Regions from separate parts of the Arthrobacter sp. NPDC092385 genome, predicted to be linked through region 4. Evidence: riboswitches for the same ligand, from Rfam matches in the RefSeq annotation. Region 4 holds a riboswitch; each other region holds the start of a gene.
The links. A riboswitch is a leader RNA that binds a small molecule or an ion and turns the genes downstream of it on or off. The one in region 4 is predicted to bind S-adenosylmethionine.
Positions count from the first base shown of each region.

Region 1: another riboswitch for S-adenosylmethionine. It lies ahead of sfnG (dimethylsulfone monooxygenase SfnG); the one in region 4 lies ahead of ACIQCY_RS15995 (PIN domain-containing protein).
Region 2: another riboswitch for S-adenosylmethionine. It lies ahead of ACIQCY_RS04170 (AmiS/UreI family transporter); the one in region 4 lies ahead of ACIQCY_RS15995 (PIN domain-containing protein).
Region 3: another riboswitch for S-adenosylmethionine. It lies ahead of ACIQCY_RS03980 (methylenetetrahydrofolate reductase); the one in region 4 lies ahead of ACIQCY_RS15995 (PIN domain-containing protein).

Region 1 is NZ_JBIVQL010000009.1:80,781-86,370, forward strand. It holds gene ACIQCY_RS12770 (hypothetical protein) at 1-13, opposite strand, end outside; gene ACIQCY_RS12775 (glycoside hydrolase family 6 protein) at 76-1,335, opposite strand; SAM riboswitch class I at 1,564-1,667, shown strand; gene sfnG (dimethylsulfone monooxygenase SfnG) at 1,661-2,839, shown strand; gene ACIQCY_RS12785 (O-acetylhomoserine aminocarboxypropyltransferase/cysteine synthase family protein) at 2,839-4,218, shown strand; gene ACIQCY_RS12790 (CoA-binding protein) at 4,215-4,715, shown strand; gene ACIQCY_RS12795 (hypothetical protein) at 4,722-5,590, opposite strand, start outside.
Region 2 is NZ_JBIVQL010000002.1:225,134-230,723, forward strand. It holds gene ACIQCY_RS04150 (LacI family DNA-binding transcriptional regulator) at 1-481, opposite strand, end outside; gene ACIQCY_RS04155 (hypothetical protein) at 922-1,248, shown strand; gene ybaK (Cys-tRNA(Pro) deacylase) at 1,266-1,760, shown strand; gene ACIQCY_RS04165 (GNAT family N-acetyltransferase) at 1,793-2,215, shown strand; SAM riboswitch class IV at 2,359-2,472, shown strand; gene ACIQCY_RS04170 (AmiS/UreI family transporter) at 2,509-3,120, shown strand; gene ACIQCY_RS04175 (acyl-CoA dehydrogenase family protein) at 3,204-4,472, shown strand; gene ACIQCY_RS04180 (PhzF family phenazine biosynthesis protein) at 4,508-5,344, opposite strand; gene ACIQCY_RS04185 (APC family permease) at 5,379-5,590, opposite strand, start outside.
Region 3 is NZ_JBIVQL010000002.1:184,314-189,903, reverse strand. It holds gene ACIQCY_RS04000 (hypothetical protein) at 1-327, shown strand, start outside; gene ACIQCY_RS03995 (phosphotransferase) at 391-1,686, shown strand; SAM riboswitch class IV at 1,752-1,879, shown strand; gene ACIQCY_RS03990 (hypothetical protein) at 1,905-2,078, shown strand; gene ACIQCY_RS03985 (PIN domain-containing protein) at 2,082-2,525, shown strand; SAM riboswitch class I at 2,633-2,739, shown strand; gene ACIQCY_RS03980 (methylenetetrahydrofolate reductase) at 2,842-3,753, shown strand; gene metE (5-methyltetrahydropteroyltriglutamate--homocysteine S-methyltransferase) at 3,807-5,590, shown strand, end outside.
Region 4 is NZ_JBIVQL010000016.1:28,443-34,032, forward strand. It holds gene ACIQCY_RS15985 (cystathionine gamma-synthase) at 1-856, opposite strand, end outside; gene ACIQCY_RS15990 (O-acetylhomoserine aminocarboxypropyltransferase/cysteine synthase family protein) at 858-2,219, opposite strand; gene ACIQCY_RS15995 (PIN domain-containing protein) at 2,268-2,747, opposite strand; SAM riboswitch class IV at 2,956-3,084, opposite strand; gene ACIQCY_RS16000 (hypothetical protein) at 3,452-3,661, shown strand; gene ACIQCY_RS16005 (putative oxygenase MesX) at 3,668-4,660, shown strand; gene ACIQCY_RS16010 (methionine synthase) at 4,679-5,590, shown strand, end outside.

The sequences.
Region 1 (5,590 bases), on a different contig from region 4:
TCCAGGTTTCCATTCCATCAGCCTAGGTGCAGACGGGTGTGCACGGCCCGATCGGACCGCACACACCCCGCTCTGCTACGGCCGGACGGGCGCGCCGGCGTTCCTGATCAGGTCGATGGCCTGCTCCGGGAACCAGGCTCCGGCAGCCGGGTCTACCCGGCCCCACTCGGGATCCACTCCACCGTTGTCCGTCAGTCCGCGGCTGCATTCGCCGTCGGACTCACCAGGCACCTTGATCCACAGGAAGGCATCGGCCAGCGGGTTGCCGGTATCGGACGTGGGCAGGTGGCCCAGTCCGCGGCCCGGCGGGTTGCACCAGACCTGAGGGTCCGGGTAGGCGGCCGTGGGGACCCAGGGGCCCTTGCCGTTGCGGCTCGTATCGATGACGAAGTGTGCAAGCTCGTCGTTCGACGGCGCGTTCGCCGCGCCCGCCACGTTCTTCGCGTACCAGGCGTCAGTCAGTCCCCAGGTGGAGAAGTCGGTGGGCGACGCCGGATAGTACTGGCTGCCACAGGAACCGTAGGCCCCCGGGTTGATCTCGGTGGCGTAGTAGATGCACTGGGACACCCAGCTGCCGAACTTCACCTGGCGTTCGGTGAGTTCGTAGTTGGAGACGTTCAGGAAGAAGCCGTCGGCCTTCTGCACACCGGCTTTCACGAGCCTGCTCGAGATCTCACCGGTACCGAGCCAGGCGCTGTGCGTCCCGTCGAGGTACACCCTGGTGTTGGGAAGCGCCTTCAGCTGGTCCACCGCGTAGTTGAGCATCTCGAAGCGCTCTGCCGCCGCGGTCCGGGCGTTCGCCTCTGCCGGCTGGCACCACTCGAGGTTGCCGTCGAGCCCGCGGTTCCAGGGGATGATGCCGAGCCCGTCCGGCTCGAGCACCACCATGGCCGCCCTGTCCTCGATGCCCGCGGCGAGCGCGTCCACCCAGGCCTTGTAGCCGGCGACGTCGGTCGCTCCGCCGGCCGAGTACTGCGAACAGTCACGGAAGGGCAGGTTGTACGCGGCGAGCACGGGCACCTGGCCCTTGCCTGCCGCGCGATGCGTGGTGGTCCGCACCTCCTGCGTGACGGTGGCGGGATCGCTGCCCGTGACCCAGACAGCCTGTGGAGCCGAGACCATGGCGCTGAGGCTGTCGGCGGTCGCACGGTCGCCGGAAGACCGCAACTCCGCGATCTGGCGCTGGGCCTCGTGATAGTGGTTCTTCATCGGGACATAGAACTCGGTGGCGGACGAAGCCGCTCCCTGTTCCGGACCGTCCTTGGGCCCCTGGGCAGAGGCCGGCAGGGCGGAGAATGCGGTGGAGACCAGAACCCCTGCTACGGCAAGGGTCACTGCACACGTCCTGGAAATGCTGAGCATCATTGCTCCTCATGTGGTGGTGGTTGGCGTGATCGCCCGAATGCGGAGCGCTGGTCCATCCCCATGGAAGCGCTCCCACGGCCAGTCTTTGATGCGTTCCCGGCTTTGTCAAGGTCCTCAGTGCACTGATGGCTTCGAGACAGGACCTCATACGGGGACACATTGTTTTGGTTCTGCAGCACCTCGGTGTCACACTCGACCTGACCATCCGGAGCGGCTGAGAGATCTGGCTCATTGACGCCGCAGCAACCCTGGCCTCCGTGTTCCACGGCGACAGAAGGGTGCTACTGCCAGACCGATGGAGGAAACCATGAGCGTCGCCGACCTTTCCGCCCCCCTCAAATTCGCCTACTGGGTTCCCAACGTCAGCGGCGGCCTGGTGGTCTCGACCATCGAACAGCGCACCAGCTGGGACTTCGACTACAACAGGAAGCTCGCGCGCATCGCCGAGGACGCCGGTTTCGAGTACGCGCTCTCCCAGACCCGCTACGCCGCGTCCTACGGCGCCGACAAGCAGCACGAGGCGACGAGCTTCTCCCTCGCCCTCCTGGCCGCGACCGAGAAGCTGAAGGTGATCGCCGCCGTCCACCCGGGCATGTGGCACCCGGGCGTCCTGGCGAAATACATCATCACCGCGGACCACATCTCCAACGGCCGCGCAGCGGTCAACATCGTCTCCGGGTGGCTCAAGGACGAGTTCGTCAACTTCGGCCTCGAGTGGCTCGAGCACGATGAACGCTACGTCCGCACCGAGGAGTTCATCCGGGTGCTGCGCGGCCTGTGGACCGAAGAGGGCTACAGCCAGTCGGGGAAGTACTACGACATCAACAACTTCACCCTGAGCCCGGCCCCCGTGGACGTCCCAGGCCGCCCGCACCCCGAGATCTTCTTCGGCGGGAACTCGACAGCGGCCCAGGCGACCGCCGGACGGGTGGCGGACTGGTACTTCTCCAACGGGAAGGACCTCGAGGGCTTCAAGGAGAACGTCGCAGGAGTCCGGGCCTCAGCACAGGAGGCCGGCCGGCATCCCCGGTACGGGCTCAACGGCTTCGTGATCGCGCGTGACTCCGAGAAGGAGGCACGCGACACCCTGCGCGAGATCGTCGAGAAGGCGCACCGCCCCGCCGTCGAGGGCTTCCGGGACGCCGTGCAGGAAGCCGGCGCGTCGACGAAGGACGGCAAGGGCATGTGGGCCGACTCCAGCTTCGAGGACCTCGTGCAGTACAACGACGGCTTCAAGACGCAGCTCATCGGGACGCCCGAGCAGATCGCCGAGCGCATCGTCGAGTACAAGAAGATCGGCGTGAACCTCTTCCTCACCTGCTACCTGCACTTCCAGGAGGAAGTCGCGGCCTTCGGCACGGACATCCTGCCGATCGTGCGCGAACTGGAGGCCGACGCCGCCCGCAAGGCCGGCGTCGACTTCGATCCCGAATCCACCCTCGCAGTATCCCGACCCAGCAAGGCAGGTGTCTGATGGCAGAACGTTCCTTCGGTTTCCGCACGCGTGCGCTCCACGCCGGCGGGACCCCCGACGCCACGCACGGCGCCCGGGCGGTGCCGATCTACCAGACGACGTCGTTCGTGTTCAAGGACACCAACGACGCCGCCAATCTCTTCGCACTGCAGAAGTACGGCAACATCTACTCGCGTATCGGCAATCCCACGGTCGCCGCGTTCGAGGAGCGCATCGCGTCGCTCGAGGGCGGCATCGGGGCGGTCGCGACGGCGTCGGGCATGAGCGCGGAGTTCATCACCTTCGCCGCCCTGTGCCAGGCCGGCGACCACATCGTCGCCGCCTCCCAGCTGTACGGCGGGACGGTGACCCAGCTGGACGTCACGCTCCGCCGGTTCGGCATCGAGACAACCTTCGTGCCCGGAACGGACCCGGCCGACTACGCGGCCGCGATCCGCGACAACACCAAGGCCGTCTACGCCGAGGTGATCGCGAACCCCTCGGGCGAGATCGCGGACCTCGCCGGGCTGGCGAAGGTCGCGCACGACGCCGGAATACCCTTCATCGTCGACTCGACGCTGAGCACCCCCTACCTCGTGAGGCCGATCGAGCACGGCGCGGACATCGTGATCCACTCCGCCACCAAGTTCATCGGCGGGCACGGCACCACCCTCGGCGGCGTGATCGTGGAGAGCGGGCGCTTCAACTGGGGCAACGGCAAGTTCCCCATGATGACCGAGCCGGTGCCCTCCTACGGCAACATCCAGTGGTGGGGGAACTTCGGCGAGTACGGTTTCCTCACCAAGCTCCGCACCGAGCAGCTCCGTGACATCGGGCCCTCGCTCTCGCCGTCGTCGGCCTTCCAGCTCCTGCAGGGCGTCGAAACCCTCGCGCAGCGTCTCGACGAGCACCTCGAGAACGCGCAGGCCGTGGCCGAGTGGCTGCAGGCCGACCCGCGCGTGGAGTACGTCAACTACGCGGGTCTGCCCACGCATGCACACCATGAGCGCGCGAAGACCTACCTGCCGCAGGGACCCGGCTCGGTCTTCAGCTTCGGCATCAAGGGCGGCCGCAAGGCGGGCCAGAAGTTCATCGAGTCGCTGCAGCTGGCCTCGCACCTCGCCAACGTCGGCGATTCCCGCACCCTCGTGATCCATCCCGGCTCGACGACGCACCAGCAGCTCTCCGCCGAGCAGCTCGTCGCCGCGGGCGTGCCCGAGGACCTGGTCAGGATCTCGGTGGGGCTGGAGGACCTCGACGACATCCTGTGGGACATCGACCAGGCGCTCGCAGCTGCCGTGGAGTCCCCGGACGCAGCATTCGCCGAACTCCCCCAGGAGTCCGCGGGAGAGAACGACGACGACCCGTCGGCAACACGGGCAGTAGGAGTGGGAGCATGAGCAGCACCGCACCGGAACGGACCTGGGAGGGGCCTTCGGCCCCCGAACGGCTGAACCTGCTGAGGAACGCGAAGTCCGTGGCGATCGTCGGGGCATCGGACAAGCCCTCCCGTGCGTCCTACTTCGTCGCGACCTACCTGCAGTCCTCCTCGCCGTACCGCCTGTACTTCGTGAACCCGGTGGCCAAGGAGATCCTGGGGCAGCCGGCGTACGCGTCGCTCAAGGACCTGCCGGAGGTGCCCGACGTCGTGGATGTCTTCCGCAAGCACGACGACCTGCCCTCGGTGCTGCAGGAGACGCTGGACGTCGGCGCGAAAACCCTGTGGCTGCAGCTGGGATCGTGGCACGAGGACGTGGCCCGCGATGCCGAGAAGGCCGGCCTGAACGTGGTGATGGACCGCTGCATCAAGATCGAGCACGCGCGGTTCCACGGAGGACTCAACCTCGCCGGCTTCAACACCGGCGTCATCTCGTCGAAGCGGCAGATCACCTCGTAGCCGGCGTCAGCCGTCCTCGGCGACGGGCGCCGGCGACTTCACGGCCGGCGGTTCCACAGTGACGGGCTCGGCCGTCGGTTCGACCACGGCGAGCGGCTCGGCCGTCGGTTCCACGACGGTGACGGGCTCGGCCGGCGGTTCCACCCCAGTGGCGGGCTCGTCCGGAGCGGCATCGCCGGAGGGGTCGTTCGCCGGCCCGGCGGCCTGTTCGACGTCGGCGTCCGCTTCCGCGTACGCAAGAATGTCCGCGTCGGCGAGGAAGAGCGACATCCCTGCATCATCGTCGGAGAACGGACCAGCCAGGAACATCGGTTCGTCGGCCTGCTCGACGGGCGTGAGGCGCCAGGAGGGATCCGGGCCGGCGAAGGACCTGCGGACGTCGCGATCCCCCCGCTCAGGACCGGTGCTGGTGACTACCCCCTCAGCCTGCGTGTCCTGGCCCCTGCCGTCGCCCTGGACCGTGCCGTCCTTCTGGACCGTGTTCCTGTCCTGCAGCTTTCCCTGGTCGACCTGGCCCTTGCGCTTGCCGTCTCCCGGCGGCGTCTCCCCTGTCGGGGTGCCCGGGACGCGTCCGCCGGGGACGGTGGCGGGTCGCAGGTCCTGCACCGGTGGAGTACCCGGGGCGGCCGGTACCTGCCCGACGGGCGGCTTCTCGGTGGCTACCGGAGGTACTGCAGGCATGGCCAGCGGCGCACCGGGTGCCGTCCTTCCTCCGATGGAAGGCACCTCGGGCGTCACCGTTCCGGCTCCGGCACCGGAAACGTCGCCGGGACCGGTCGGGTCCCCAGCAACGGGAACAGCCGGAACCGCCGCGATGGCGGACGGCGCCGGAACCGGCACCGCGAGGGCCCCCGCAGGGCTCTCGATGGACGGCG
Region 2 (5,590 bases), on a different contig from region 4:
GCGGGTGTCCCACGAAGGCCGCGGGGACGCCGATGTCCCGTACAGCGGAAGCGATCGGGTCGGAGGCCCGTGCGGAGACGATCACCGCTCCGTCCACGAGCCCGCCGCGGAGGTAGTCGGCTACCCGTCGGCTGTCGCGGTCGGAGTCGATGATCAGCGAGACGAGCTGGTAATCGGCCTTCGAGAGGACCGCATTGGCGCCGAGGAGGATGGACCCGATGTTCGGGTCCTCGAACAGGAGCGAATGGGGTTCGTGGATGATCAGGGCGATCGCGCGGGACTCCTGGGTGACCAGGTTCCGGGCGGCCGAATTGCGTACGTAGCCGACACGCGCGATGGCTTCTTCGACGGCGATCTTCGCCTCGTCGGAGACGTACCTCTCACCGTTGACCACCCGCGATACCGTGCCGCGCGAGAGGCCGGCGGCCGTCGCCACATCGTTGATGGTCGCCCGGCGGTTCCGGGGGCGGATCGAGGGCATATCTGTACTGTAGCTGAGCCTCCTTGCGCCGGCGGGGCGGAAAAAGCGTAGGGTGGGGGTAGTTGTCTAGAAGAAGGCGGCTGTCTTCGGTTCTTCTCTTCGTTACCCTGGCGCGTCCGCCGGGTACCCAAAAGCAGAGCACCATCCCCGAGAGGGAGCGTGCACCATGAACAACCAGGAAGCCCTTCTTCCACAGCCCCACGCGGCCGGATTCCCATCCCGCCTGCACGATCTCCCCGAGCACACTCCCGCTCCGCCCGTGGCGTCCTGACGCCTCCGCCCTCCCCTGCCATCCCCGCAGGCTGACACGGATCAGGCGCAGCGTGCACTGCCTCCGCACCGACCGGGCCGACCGCGCCGAGCCGGACATCCCCCGCCGGCCGGTCCTTCTTCGGCACCGCTTCCGACACTGCTTCCGACACTGCAAAGGAACACACACCATGACGCAGCACATCGAGAATTTCCTCCAGGACTGCACCACCGTCACCGGCGACGGCTCCCATGCAACCCTCGACGAGGTGGAAGGCCTGTACGTGTACTGGTGCTCCCTCCGGGCTGACGACGCGCTGGACACCGACGTCCTGCTCGAGGCCCTCCAGTCGCGCGGAGTGGAACCCGTCCAGCGCGACGGCGTAGATTACGTCGAAGGGCTCGTCCTGACGGGCCCAATCATGGCCGGGTTCATCCTGTCCTGCGACTTCGCCGGAGCCTGGGGCCGGCCGGAGCTGGATTCCGTGGCGGTTCGGGACGTCGCTTCGGTGTCGTGATACCCCGAGGAGGTGCAGTGGGCAGGAAACCGACAGGCTCCCGCAGCACCCCCGCGCTCGCTGCCCTCTCGGCAGCCGGAATCGATTTCACCGCCCGGCCCTACCAGCACCAGGACGGCGTCTCGAGCTACGGGCTCGAGGCCGCCGCCGCGCTGGGCGTGGCACCCGCGCGGGTCTTCAAGACCCTCATGACCAGCGTCGACGGTTCGCTCGTGGCCGCCGTCGTCCCGGTCAGCGGAACACTGGACCTGAAGGCCCTGGCCGCCGCGCTCGGCGGAAGGAAGGCGACGATGGCCGATCCCGCCGTCGCCCAGCGGAAGACCGGGTACGTCCTCGGTGGCATCTCCCCGATCGGGCAGCGCCGGCCCTCCCCCGTGGTCCTCGACGCCACCGCCCTCGACCACCCCACGGTCTTCGTGTCCGGAGGCCAGCGAGGGCTGGACATCGAGTTGACGCCCGGCGACCTGATCACCGCCACGAAGGCACGGACCGCTCCGATCGCCGCACCGTAGAGCCGTGAGGGCCGGCGGCTAGGGTGGGCGACGTGGACATCATCGCCGGGCAGATCCCGCCCCTCGCGGAAGCGCTCGCACTCTACGAAGCCGTCGGGTGGACCGCCTACACCCGCGACCCCGACAGGCTGCGGCGCAGCCTTGCAGGCTCACACCTCGTTCTTGCCGCACGGGACGAGGACGGCCGCCTGCTCGGCCTCGCGCGCACCGTCTCGGACGGAGAGTCCATCTGCTACGTCCAGGACATCCTCGTGCACCCCGGAGCGCAGCGCCGCGGGGTAGGCCGTGCCCTGATGCACGAGGTCCGCTCGCGCTACGGCCACTGCATGTTCGTGGCACTCAGTACCGACGCGGACGGATCCGAGGACGGAGCGCGGTCGCACCCGTTCTATCGTGCGATGGGCTTCCAGGCCCACCCCGACCTCGGACTGGCGGCCTTCGGCTACCGGCCGTGACCTGACCTCCGCGTCACCCGCTGCTGCGCTCCGACGACGACGGGGCAGCGCGGGAGCACGGAGAGTCACGGGGCGTCACGGCGCGTTATCCGCCGTCGCATCCCTGTGCCCGGCCCCTTGGACCACCTAGTCTGGGGACCACAGATCAAGAGTCCCGACGCGAAGCCCTGGCTCGTCGGGCGGCAACCCCCTCCGTGGTGGGGTGCCCCAGGTGAAGATCAGGCCCCGTGCGGACCGTGCCGGGGCAAGCACGGCGCGTACCTGCGGGTCCGCGTCCCGTCGATGGGACACCCATGTCGTACATCTGCCTCCTGCTCTCCGGAGCAGCCCTCCTGATCAACGGCCTCGGCCTCCTGGGCCGGGTGGCGCCGCGCGATTCCGGTTTCTTCAACCTCGCCATCGGCACACTGCAACTGGTCTTCGCGCTGCTCATCGCGTCGGCCGGTGGGCCCGGCACCGCCGCTTCGGCCGGTGGGATCGTCCTCTTCGGACTCACCTACCTGTACGTGGGCCTGAGCTCGGTGGCCGGCCTCGGATCCGCCGGTGTCGGCTGGTTCTGCGGCTTCGTCGCCGTGCTGGCCCTCGTCTTCGCAGGCACGGCGGCCGACGGCGATCCCGTCAGTTCGGTGCTGTGGCTCAGCTGGGCGGTGCTCTGGGCGCTCTTCTTCCTGCTGCTCGCCCGCGGCGCAGCCCGCCTCACCCGGATCACGGGCTGGAGCGCGATCCTCGTGGGCACGGCCGGCACGGTGATCCCGGCGGTCCTCGGCCTGAACGGTGCCTGGCCGACGGGCGGATCCTCGGTCATCGCGGCCGCCGCGGTGCTGGGGGTCCTGTTCGTCGCGGCCGCAACGCTCAGTACGCGCCCCGCACCCGCCGTTGCACCCCGCACCCCCGTCTCCGCCTGATACTCCACCGCTCCGCCCGCCCGCGCCCTCCGCCTGTCCTCTCCGTCCCCCATCAGTCACCATCCCTCCCGGAAAGGTCCACCATGACCACCCTGACGCACACTCCTCCCACCGCCGACGCGGACTACGAACTCCTGGCCGCCCGCTTCCGTCCCCTCTTCGCGAGGATCGCCGAGGGCGCCTCCCGCCGGGAACGCGACCACGAGCTGCCCCGACAGGAGATCCGGTCGCTCATCGAGGCCGGCTTCGGCGCCCTCAGGGTACCGGTGGCCGACGGCGGCTTCGGAGCATCCCTGCCCCAGCTGTTCCGGTTGCTCACCGAGCTCGCAGCCGCGGATTCCAACATCCCGCAGGCCCTGCGAGCACACTTCGCCTTCGTGGAGGACCGCCTCGTCTCGACCGGACGGCAGCGCGAGACGTGGCTCAAGCGCTTCGTGGACGGCGAGACGATCGGTAACTCCTGGACCGAGGTGGGCGGCGTGACGATCGGCGACGTCATCACGAAGGTCAGCCCGGACCCGGACAGGAACGACGGCGGCTTCCGCATCACCGGCACCAAGTACTACTCGACCGGGAGCATCTTCGCGGACTGGATCGACACGTTCGCACAGCGCACCGACAACGGCGTGAAGGTGATCGCCGTGGTCAGCACCCATCAGCCCGGCGTCACGCACGCGGACGACTGGGACGGCTTCGGCCAGCAGACCACCGGCTCAGGGACGTCGACCTTCGACGGCGCACGCGTGGACGCCGAGAACGTCATCGACTTCGACACGCGGTTCAAGTACCAGACGGCGTTCTACCAGGCGGTGCTGCTCGCCGTCCTCGCCGGCACCATCACGGCCGCGGAGCGGGACGTCGCCCACGAGGTACGGAACCGCACGCGCATCTTCAGCCACGGCAATGCGTCGTCGTTCGCGGCCGACCCGCAGATCCTGCAGGTCATCGGCGAGGTGTCCGCGGCAGCGTACGCGGCCGACGCGACGGTCGAGCGGGCCGCGAGGGCCCTGCAGCACGCGTACGAGGGTGCCTTCCTCGACGACGAGGTCGAGGACGAGCGGCGCAACGACGTCGCCGAGCTCGAGACGGCGAAGGCCCAGGTGATCCTGTCGGCGCTCGCCACCCGGGCGACGTCGGACGTCTTCAATGCGCTCGCGGCGTCCGGGGTGAGTACGGCGAAGAACTTCGACCGCCACTGGCGGAACGCACGTACCGCCGCCAACCACAACCCGTGGGTCTTCAAGGCGAGGATCATCGGCGACCACTCGGTCAATGGTGCGGTACCCCCGCGGGTCTGGTCCATCGGATCGGCACCGAAGGCGACGGCACGGGAGGCCCCGACCGGGGCCTGAGCGCGGGCTGCCCGCCGGTGATCCGGTGCATCCACCTAGCCGGGGATCCGGACCGCTCCGCCGGACACCGTCATGCCCCCGCTCTCGGGTATGAGCACCGTGATGACCGACGGGCGCCCGACGTCGGCCCCCTGGTGTACGGTGAGGGTGGCCGGCGGCTGAACCTCGCCCCGAGCACGCAGGTAGGCGCCGAGGGAGGCCGCAGCCGAGCCCGTGGCGGGATCCTCGCGCACCCCGCCGGGCGGGAAGGGGTTCCGCGCTTCGAAGACATCCGGACCGAGCCGGTGCACGACGGCGATCGTCGCGCCCCACCCCCGCGCGGACATCAGGCGCTTCAGCCCCTCGTAGTCGTAGTCGAGGCTCCGCAGGACGGCGGCGTCGCGCACGGGCACGATGGGGTGGATGTTGCCGGCGAAGGACAGCATCACGGGCAGGTCCGCCGACACCTCCTCCTCGCCAAGGCGGAGGTGCTGCAGGAGCTCCGCGCGGACGTCGTCGTCGATGCCGTCGACCCACGGCTCGACCGTGACGAGGGAGGCGACGACGCGACCGCCCACCCGCTCGGTCCTGAGCTCGAGCGGACCCACCGGCGTCGACAGGACCAGCGTCCCGACTCCCCCGCGCTCGGCGAGCGCGACGCCGGTGGCGATCGTCGCATGGCCGCAGAACGGAATCTCGGCCTCGGGCGCGAAGTAGCGGATCGTGGCACCACCCGGGGAGCGGCGGGAGAGGAAGGCGCTCTCCGCGTAGCCGAGCCGGGCTGCGATGGCCTGCATCTCCTGCGGCGTCAGGCCGTCGGCGTCGAGCACCACCCCGGCAGGGTTTCCACCATCGGCGCGGTCGGTGAAGGCTGCGTAGCGAAGAGTCTCCATGCTGCCGATGCTAGCCGCCGCCCGGGCCGGATCCTCAGCCGTCGACGGCCGACGGATCGCCGGCCCTGGTGTTGGTCCTCCGGTTGATCAGCCAGGTGACGAACCACAGGACCACGCCGATAGCCATCAGGCCGCCGGCAATCTGGTACTGCACGACGTCGCGCCCCACCCACGGCCCGGCGAGGAATGCGCACAGCACCGCGGCCACGATGGGGAGCGGGCCGGGTGACGTGAAGAAGACCTTGC
Region 3 (5,590 bases), on a different contig from region 4:
GAGACACCCGAGGCAGCCGAGACACCCGAGACACCCGAGACACCCGAGACAGCCGAGACGCCCGGACCCGCAGGGTCCACTGCCTGGGCTCCGGTCGAGGTGCCGCGGCCCACCTACGTGGACGCAGCGAAGGCCGAACGGCAGGCTCCGGCCCCGCTGGACCTCCCCGAAGCGCCGAAGCCCACGACCCGGACTCCCATCAAGGCCTCCGAGGCTGCTGCCCGCGTCGCTGCGGAGGCGGACGACGCCGCGGACGAGTCGGCGAACCCCGCCCCCTCCACGGGGCGCATCAACCTCGACGACGTCCTGCAGCGTCGTCGCGCCTGACCGGTACCCATGCCACGGGCAGCCGGATGCCGGCCGCGCCCGTGACCGACCCCTGAGGTTCGCATGAGGGCGAAGGACGCACGCATCATCCGCGAGCAGGAGACCATCGCGCTCCTCGAGTCGGACGCGCCGGGCGGGATCCTGCAGCGGGCGCTGGCTCCCGCCGGATGGGAGCTCGAGTCCTGGCAGCTCGGGGCCGTCCACCACCGTCCCGGCGCCGGCGTCACGGGCGTGTACTCCATCGACGTCCGGCCGGCCGGCGACGCCTGCGGCGCGCAGCGCCGCAGTTCTCCGGTCCCTGGCCCGGCACCACTGCCCGTCCCGACGCACGCCTGTATCACCTCCTGCGTCATCCAGCAGGGGGCGGACGCCGTCGCGGTGGTCCACCGCCGCGGCGCCGGGGCGCTCTCGGTCTGGGTGCATCCCTTCGATCCGCTCCTGCCGGGCCTGCCCCTGGCCCTCGACCCGGAGCGCAGCACACCCTTCGCCTTCGGCCCCGGGCTCGAGCCGGGAGACACCCTCCTCGAACTCCGCAGCTACCGCCCCCTGCGCCGGGCCGTGGTCCTGGCCCGGAACGGGGACGAGCGCCGCTACCTGAAGGTCCTGCGGCGCCAGGGCGCGGCGTCGCTCGCGGAACGGCACCGGATGCTCCGGGCCGCCGGCGTGCCCGCGCCGGTCCTCGCCGGCGAGCCGATGCAGGACGTGGTGGCCATGCACCCTGCCCCGGGCACGCCCCTCGCCGAGCTCCTCATGCGGGACGGCGCGACCGACGTCGACCCCGCCGCCCTGGTGCACGTCCTCACCTCCCTGCCGCCCGCGGTCCTCGCCCTGCCCGTACGCCCGCCCTGGGCCGCCCGCGTCAGGGACTACGGCGAAGGTGCGGTGGCGGCCCTGCCCTCCGAGGCCGCCCGGATCCGACGCCTCGCCGCGGCCATCGACGACGCCGTCCGTTCGAGCGACGCCGGCCCGCTCGTGCCCACCCACGGTGACTTCTACGAGGGAAACATCCTCATCACGGACGGCGCCGTGTCCGGGCTGCTGGACGTCGATGCACTCGGACCCGGGCGCTTCGTCGACGACCTCGCCTGCTTCCTCGGCCACGTCGCCGTCCTGCCGGGACTCCACGCCGGATACGCCCACGTGCCGCAGGCCCTCCTGCGCTTCCTGCGGGCCTTCGACGAGCAGGTGGACCCGGCCGCGCTCAGGAGCCGGGCCGCCGCCGTCAGCCTCACGCTCGTCGCGGGAGCGCGGAGCCGCACGGGGGGCGATGACGGTGCCGCGGAGGCGCTGTCCCGGCTGGCCGTCGCCGAACAGTTCCTCACCGAGGCGCGCGCCGTCGCCGGCCGGCGACGGTCCTGACGCGTGCAGCACCATGACCGGGGGCGTTGATGCTGGCGGCCCCTGCGTGGTTATACTTCCAACAGCTTCAAGAACTGCGGCCGCCAAGCTCCGACTGGGCCGCATACCAACCCCGCGCTCATAGGGTGGTTCGGATGACGAAGCGGCCCGCATTCGCCCCTCCCGGGGTATCTGGTACGGGCAAGAGCTCGCGAAAGGACGCGGCCCCGTGCCGTCCCATGACACCCTTCCCAGTCGACGCATCCGCCGCAGAGATCCCGATGGTGGCCCTCAGCATCCAGGACTACGAGGTGCTCACCGCTCCGCGGGAGGCGTTCGTCGCCTTCCTCCTCGTGCCGCCGTCCGGAGGCGGCTCCGCGGTGAGGGCCGGCCGGGGACCGACGGGTAGCTGAGGAATGGCACCGCCGAGCGGGCTCCTCCTGGACACCGACGTCATCGCGGAGCTGCGGAGCCCGAGCCCTCATCCCGCCGTCACCGGTTTCCTCCACCGGCGCCGCCACTTCCGGATCTTCGTCTCCGCGCTGAGCCTCGGCGAGCTGCATTCGCTGGGCCGCCGGAACGAGCACTTCCCGGACCTGGAGGCCTGGCTGCACGAATTCGCTGAGCGGTTCGGGCCCAACATCCTGTCCGTGGATGCCGACGTCGCCGTGGCGTGGGCGCCCCTTGCCGACCACGCCGACGTGGCCCTCGCCGATTCCCTGATCGCGGCGACGGCCCTCCACAGGGGACTCGCCGTCGTGTCGGGGAACACCGAACCGTACCGGAGGCTCGCGGTCCCGGCGATCAATCCCTGGACGGCGGGCGAGCAGCCCGCGGGTCCTCCCGGCGTCGTTCCATGACGTAACGATCGCCCTTTGTGACGGACGCCTGGTCTCACAACGTCACGGGACGCCATGTTGCGTCAGGTTTGCCGCCCGGCACGGCTCGCTGCTTAGAGTGATCCCACCAACCATCAAGAGCGGCCGAGAGATCTGGCTTGTTGACGCCGCAGCAACCATTCGGCTGTGCCCTCGGGGGCAGCGGAACCGGTGCTAATGCCAGAACCGATGGAGACACATCAGTGAACCCACGTGAGGACCCGGCGCGCCCGCGCCCGGTACCACTGGGCCGCGGCATCCTGCTGGTGCACTCCCTCGGCCCTACCGAGGAGTTCGAATGGCATTTCCTGGACACGGAGCGGTACCGCCGTCGCTCTCCTACGAGCTGTACCCGCCGGCCACCCCGGAGGCCGGCGACGCCGTGCTGCGGACCATCGACGAACTCGGAGCCACCCGTCCCGACTACGTCTCGGTGACCTACAGCGGCACACCGGCACGACGACGGGCGTCCGTCGAGCTCATCGGGCACCTGGTCACCAGCACCCGGCTCCGACCGGTGGCCCACCTCTGCTGCGTGGGGGAGACGCGGGAGGGCCTGGACCTGCTGGTGCGGCAGTTCGTCGGGCTGGGCGTCAGGGGCATCCTGGCGCTGCGCGGTGACCTGCCGGCGGATCCAGGGGTGTTCCGCGGCGAGCTGCCCTTCGCCCGGGACCTGGTGGAACTGATCCGCGGGGTCGAGGCCAGGCACGGCGCCTCACTCGCCGGTGGCCGGCTCGCCGTGGGGGTCGCGGCCTACCCGACCAGGCACCTCGAGTCGCCGTCGTTCCTGCACGATGTCGAGGTGCTGATCTCGAAGCAGCGTTCCGGCGCCGATTTCGCGATCACGCAGGTGTACTTCGACCCCGCCGAGTACGTGCGCCTGGTCCTCGCAGCCCGTGCGGCCGGCGTCAGCATCCCGATCATCCCCGGCGTGATGCCCACCGTCAGTGTCCGGCGGCTCGAGCGGCTGGCCCTCATGACCGGCGTACGTCCCGACGCCGGGCTGCTGCACCGCCTGGAAACGGCCTCGAGCGAGGCCGAACGACGGCGGATCGGCGTGCGGGCAGCGGCAGTGCTGGCCCGTGCGGCCTTCGAGGCAGGAGCCCCCGGCCTCCATCTGTACACCTTCAACGACTTCCGCGCGTCCGTCGACGTCGTCGAACAGCTCGACCTCCCGGCGGCTCGCCTCGCCGGCGCCGTCCCGGCCTGAACGCCCCGGACCCACCAGATCCAGACCCGACACCACCTTCGAAGGAGCACCACATGAGTACCACCTTCCCCGCCGCCACGATCCTCGGCTACCCGCGCATCGGGCCGGACCGGGAGCTGAAGAAGGCCCTGGAAGCCTACTGGGCAGGCCGCCTGGACGAGGCAGGGCTGCACCGTGCGGCCGAGCAGCTGCAGGACCGCACGGTCTCACGGCTCGCCGAGCTGGGCCTGAAAGAGGCAGATTCCTCCATCCCCGCGGATTTCGCCCTCTACGACCAGGTGCTCGACGCCACGGCCGCCCTGGGCGCGCTGCCGTCCCGCTTCGCGGACCTGGCCGGCGAGGACGGTTCCGTGGACACCGCGGCCTACTTCACGCTGGCCCGGGGCGACGGCGACCGCGCGCCGCTGGAGCTGACCAAGTGGTTCGACACGAACTACCACTACCTGGTCCCCGAAATCGGCCCGGGGACCACGTTCGCCGCGGTGGCCCACCGCCTGACATCCATCGTTCGCCGGCAGAAGGACCGCGGCGCCGTGCTGCGCCCGGTGCTGGTGGGTCCCGTGACCTACCTGCTGCTGGCCAAGGCCGAGGAGGGGGCGCCCGCCGGGTTCGACCCGCTGTCCCGGATCGACGACGCCGTGGCGGCCTACGCGGGGATCCTCGCTGCGCTGGCGGAAGCGGGCGCCGCATGGGTGCAGCTGGACGAGCCGGGCCTCGTGGGCGACCGCGGCGGCGAGCTGGCGGCGCCGGGCGGGCCGGTGGAGCGGGCGTACCGGCAGCTGGCGGGTGCCGTGGACCGGCCGGCCCTCCTCGTGACCACGGGTTACGGTACCGCCGGTGATCCGGCGGAACCGGGCCAGGCACTGGCAGTGCTCGCCGCGGCAGGCGTGGAGGCGGTGCACGCGGACCTGGTCCGGGGGGCCCGGCCCTCGGTCGGGGCGCTGCGGGCACTGGGCGGCACGCGCCTCGTGGCCGGCGTCGTGGACGGACGGAACGTCTGGGGGAACGACCTGCAGTCCTCTCTCGCCGTGCTGGAGGGGCTGCAGTCTGAGACCGCGCATGCGGTCAGCACGGCGACGTCCACCTCGCTGCTGCACGTGCCGCACGACGTCGCGGCCGAGTCCGCCCTGCCGGACCACCTGCCGGCCTGGCTCGCCTTCGCCGACCAGAAGGTCCGCGAGGTGGTGGTCCTGGCGCGCGGACTCGCCGAGGGCCGCACGGCAGTCGCCGATCACCTCCAGGCTGCGGAGGCGGTGCTGCGCGAACGCGCGCTGTTCGACGGCGTCGTCGTGGACCGGGTGCGTACGCGCACCGGCGGACTGACCGAGGAGGCGTTCACCCGCGGCTCCGCCGCACACCGGGCCGAGCTGCAGCAGGAGAGGCTGGGGCTGCCCCTGCTGCCGACCACCACCATCGGTTCCTTCCCGCAGACCGGTGAGGTCCGCGCCGCCCGTGCCGCGGCCCGCAGCGGCAACATCCCGCAGGCGGGGTACGAGCAGTTCCTGCGGGAGGAGATCACCCGCGTGGTGCGGCTGCAGGAGGGACTCGGCTTGGACGTGCTGGTGCACGGCGAGCCGGAACGCAACGACATGGTGCAGTACTTCGCGGAGAACCTCGACGGCTTCGCGGCGACGGAGCAGGGCTGGGTGCAGTCCTACGGCTCGCGCTGCACCCGCCCGTCCATTTTGTGGGGCGACGTCACGCGCCCGCAGGCGTTCACGGTCCCGTGGATCAGCTTCGCCCAATCGCTGACCGAGCGGCCGCTCAAGGGCATGCTCACCGGCCCGGTCACCATCCTGGCCTGGTCCTTCGTCCGCGACGACCAGCCGCTGGGCGA
Region 4 (5,590 bases):
AGAGCACTTCCGCGACGCCGGGCTGATCCCGGAGCCATTCGGCGAGAGCCTGGGCATTGGAGGTGTGCCGCTCCATGCGCAGGCCGAGGGTCTTCAGGCCGCGGGCGGCCAGGAAGCAGTCCTGCGGCCCGGCGACCGCGCCGCCGGCGAACTGCTGATAGCCGATGGTCTCGGCCAGCGCGGTGCCGCGGAAGGAACGGTCGGCCACGACCACGGCACCGCCGAGCACGTCCGAATGCCCGCCGATGTACTTGGTGGTCGAGTGCACCACCACGTCCGCGCCGAGGTCCAACGGCCGCTGCAGGTAGGGCGAGGCGAACGTGTTGTCCACCACGAGCAGAGCCCCGGCATCGTGCGCCAGCGCCGCCCACCCGGCCAGATCCGCGATGCCCAGCAGCGGGTTCGACGGCGTCTCCACCCACAGCATCGCGGTGGAGCCCAGCCGGACCGCTGCGGCCACCGCCGCCAGGTCGGTGATGTCCACGGCCGTGTTCGCCACACCCCACGGGCCCAGCAGCCCGTTGATGAGCCGGTTGGTGCCGCCGTAGCCGTCCCCGCCGAGGACGATGTGATCGCCGGGGCGCAGCAGCGCCCGCAGCAGCGCGTCCTCGGCCGCCAGCCCGGAGGCGAAGGCGAAGGCCGCCGTCCCGTGCTCGAGCGCGGCCAGCTGGGCCTCGAAACCGTTGCGGGTCGGGTTGGAGCCCCGGCTGTACTCGTGCCCGGCCCGCAGCACGTTGATCCCGTCCTGCACGAAAGTGGAGGTCTGGTAGATCGGCGGGATCACCGCACCGGTCAACGGATCAGGGTCCTGCCCGGTGTGGACAGCTGTCGTATTGAACCCCGTGTACTGCGCCATGTCAGGCTCCTCTTCCTGCGAAGGCGGCAGGGGCCCCTGCCGCCGGAGAAGTAGCCGCGATGTCCGCGGCACCCACCAGCGGGGCCAGCGCCAGGTCCAGGTCCGCGACGAGGTCCGCCGCGGTTTCCAGACCCACGGAGAGCCGGATGGTGGTTTCTGCGATCCCGGCGGCGGCTCGCTGTTCCGGGGTGAGCCGGCAGTGCGTCATCGCAGCGGGGTGCGCGACCAGGGACCGGGTGTCCCCCACGTTGGCCACCAGCTTGAACAGCCGGAGCCGGTCGATGAAGTCCCCCACCTGCCCTGGCTCTGCGGCCAGGTCGAAGGAGAACACGCTGCCGGCCCCGTGCGGAAAGTCCCTGGCCGCGAGTCCGGCCTGCGGGTGGCCCGGAACGGAGGGGTGATGCACCGCTGCGACGGCCGGGTGGCCCGCCAGGAACCGGATGACGTCCCGGGTGTTCTGGGCGTGCCGGGCCACCCGGATGTCCAGGGTCTCCAGCCCCTGCAGGATCTGCGCGGCACTGCCCGGTGCGAGCGAGGGACCCAGATCGTGCAGGTACTTGCTGCGTGCGAGGGCCAGGTACGCGCCGTGGCCGTGGCGCTCCCACAGGATCTCCCCGCCGTAGCGGCGCTTGGGACGGGTGAGCTGCGGCCACCGGTCCGGGTAGGCGGAGAAATCGAACCGCCCACCGTCGACCACGGCGCCCGCGAGGGTACTCCCGTGCCCGCCGAGGAACTTCGTGGCCGAATACACCACGATGTCGGCCCCGTGATCGAGGGGCCGGAACAGGGCGGGAGTCGCCAGCGTGTTGTCCACCACCAGCGGCACCCCGGCGGCATGAGCGACCGCGGCGATCGCCGGCAGGTCCTGCAGCGTGGCCAGCGGATTGCCGATGGATTCGGTCAGGAAGGCCCGCGTCGTCGGAAGCACAGCGTCCTGCCAGGCACCGGGATGTGCGGGATCGGCGAAGCTGACCTCGATCCCGAAATCGTCGAAGGTGTCCGTCAGCAGGTCCACCGTCCCCCCGTACAGCTTCGACGACGCCACGATGTGCTGCCCGCCGCGGACCAGCGCCAGCAGGGCGACGGCGACGGCGGCCTGCCCGGTCGCCGTGGCCAGCGCGGCCACGCCGCCGTCGAGCGCGGCGATCCGCTGCTCCAGCACCGCCACCGTCGGATTACCGGTCCGCGTGTAGGTGAAGCCTGGCTCCTTCAACGCGAACATGCGCCGGGCCGACGCGTAGTCCGGGAATTCGTAAGCCGCGGTCTGATAGATGGGGACCGCCACGGGCCGGTAGGGCGCCTGCGGTTCATAACCTGCATGGATCTGGGAGGTGGCCGTACAGCCAGCGTCACCGGTACTCATCGAAGATGCTCCTTCGGCAGAAGTAGTTAGGACTTGAGGTCGAATCGTCTAGACAGGCTGCGTCACCGGTCCTGTCCGGGAACGCGGGAGCGGTGGGGCCTCATCCGCGGTGGACTGCGCTTCTGGAATCCAGGGATTAATGGCCGACACCGCGAACCTCCGGTAGACCTCCAAATGTCCCGACACGATGGAAAGGCTCTTATGAATGGCGGTCGCGGCAATGAGGGAATCGACTGCGGACACCTCGGCGTCGCTCAGCATCGGCCCCCATACAGCGGCGATATCAACGTCGACGGGAAGAATGTTCGAGCTGTAGGTGTCCACGAACTCCTGCACCCAGGCACCGATGGTCTGGTATTGCTGGTTCTCCCGGGTCACCAGATGCAGCTCTCCGATCGTCAAAGCGGAGACGAAGATCCGAGAGTGTCGCCTCCGCTGAAGAAAATCGACGACAGCCGTTGAAGGGCGTGAGCTCCACAACTCCACGATGACGTCGGTATCCAGAAGCAGGCCGCTTGTGCGTGCCATTCCTCAGACTGCCAGCGCAGGCAGACCAGCATTCTCCAAGCGATGTAGAACCACATGGGGTCTCAGGAGGAAGTCTACGAACGCTTCGCGTGGAGCCATCAATGCTTCGTAGTCGTGAATGCTCACTGCCGACAGTGGAACCTCGGCGTGGGACTCAGCACTTGGGGAAGTAGTAGCCATGGGCGGGCGGCACCGGGCCGCGTCCTTTCGGGAGCTCTTGCCCGCACCAGGTACCCCGAAGAGGGGCGAATGCGGACCGCTTCGTCATCCGAACCACCCACCGAGCGCGGGGTTGGTATGTGACCAAGTCGGAGCTTGGCGGCCACAGTTCATGAAGCTGTTGGAAGTATAAGCACGTAATTTCCTGTGACGCGAACATGCATGCCGATGACACGTCCCCGACGGACTACAGGCAGTTCACGGGCTGCGGACGAGCCTCCCGTCGTCATACAACGAATTTCTAGGACACATGACGTAAGACTTTCCCGCCGCACCGATTGCTGTTCATGATGGTGCGCAGCCCCTCCGTCTGGTGCTCGGCCGATGGTCGTGGAGGGGGCGTGCCTTACGTCACCGGTGGATTTAGAGCCCTAAGCCACACCATCCAGAGCAGCTGAGAGACCTGCCTCCATGACGCTGCAGCTTCCCCCGGATTCCCTGTCCGGAAAGGTGCTAATGGCAGGACCGATGGAAAGGACAGCATCATGACACTCGATCGCATCTCCACCAGCCTCGCCGGCTCGCTGCCGCGCACACCGGAACTGATCGCCGCCAACGCCGCCCGCACCTTTGCCGAGGACGGGTTCACCCTGGAACGGACACCGGAATTCGAAGGACTGCTCACCACTGCCGTGGTGGACCTCCTCCAACGCCAGAAGGAGCTTGGCACCACGATCCCGGAACTATTGGAGTAACCGCGCATGGCGCATAAGATCACCTTCAGCATTTCCACGACCCGTTTCGATGAGCACTACGTGCCGTCGACCACGTCGAGGGCCACCACGAATTTCGCTAATCTCGCCCGGGGCGAGAATCGGCAGCAGAACCTCCGTAACGTCCTGGAGATGATTGATCACCGATTGAACGACCTTGCGGAGCGAGGTGATGCACGACGGGATCATTATGTCGTCGAGCTCGACATTGTCTCCGTCGAGCTCGAGTTCTCCGCACAAGGGGCACACCAACGCTTTCCGCTGCTCGAGATGCTCGACATTCACATCCTCGACCCGCGCTCCGGGGAACGTCACGCAGGGATCGTGGGAAATAACTTCTCGTCGTATGTCCGCGACTACGACTTCAGTATCCGGCTGCCGTCGGTCAATGAAGGCACGACGGAGTTCGTCGTTCCCGAGGACTTCGGTGCGCTGCATGGCGTGCTCTTCCAGCGCTTCCTCGACTCCGCCGCGTACCGAGAACACTTCCCGAAGTCGCCGGTGATCTGTATCAGCGTCTCGACGAGCCGGACCTATCGTCGAACGGATGTCCGCCACCCGGTTCTTGGCGTCGAGTACGAGCAGGACGACTTCTCGCTGACGGACGACTATTTCAAGAAGATGGGACTGCAAGCCCGCTACTTCATGCCACGGGGCGCCGTAGCACCGCTTGCTTTCTATTTCCGCGGCGATCTACTCACGGACTATTCCGACCTGCAACTCATCGCCACCGTCAGCACGATGGAAAGTTTCCAGAAGATCTACCGACCGGAAATCTACAACGCGAACTCGACCGCCGGAAGTATCTACCGGCCGAGCCTGGAATCGCAGGACTTCACCCGGACGGACATCAATTATGACCGCATCGAACGCAACCGGCTTGCAGTCGTGCAGGGGCAGTACACGGAGGAACACCTCATCACGCCGCACAAGCTTGTCCTGGAACATTTGGTCACCGACCATCTCACTCCCGTCAACTGACGGGCGAAAGGCATCAAAATGAACACACTTCTCCCCACCGCTATCGTCGGCAGCTTGCCGAAACCATCATGGCTCGCGCAGCCAGAGACTCTGTGGTCCCCGTGGAAGTTACGCGACGGCGCGCTGGTCGAAGGTAAGCAGGATGCCCTCCGCAGCGCCGTCCACGAGCAGCACCGACACGGCATCGACATCATCAGCGACGGGGAACAGACGCGTCAGCATTTCGTCACGACGTTCATTGAACATCTCACCGGGGTCGACTTCAAGCAGCGCGAGACCGTCCGGATCCGCGATCGATACGACGCGAGCGTGCCAAGCGTCGTCGGTGCCGTAAGCCGTGACAAACCCGTGTTCGTCGCGGATGCGACGTTCCTGCGCGGACAGACCGATCAACCGATCAAGTGGACGCTCCCCGGACCGATGACAATGATCGACACACTCTACGACCGCCATTACAAAAGCCGACAAGCGCTGGCGTGGGAGTTCGCGACGATCCTCAACGAGGAAGCGAAGGAGCTCGAGGCAGCAGGCGTTGACATCATTCAGTTCGATGAACCCGCATTCAACGTCTTTCACGAGGAGGTACAGGACTGGGGAGTAGCCACGCTGGAAAGAGCGGCAGAAGGACTACGTGCAGAGACAGCCGTGCACATCTGCTACGGCTACGGGATTAAAGCGAACAACGATTGGAAGGCGACCCTCGGGCCAGAGTGGCGGCAGTACGAAAAATCGTTTCCACTCCTACGGCAGTCGTCCATCGATATCGTCTCGCTGGAATGCCACCACTCCCATGTCCCGATGGATCTCATTGAACTCATCCGTGGCAAGAAAGTCATGCTCGGAGCCATTGATGTGGCGAGCGAGACGATCGAAACCCCTGAGGAAGTTGCCGATACCCTCCGGGCGGCTCTCACATTCGTCGGGCCGGAC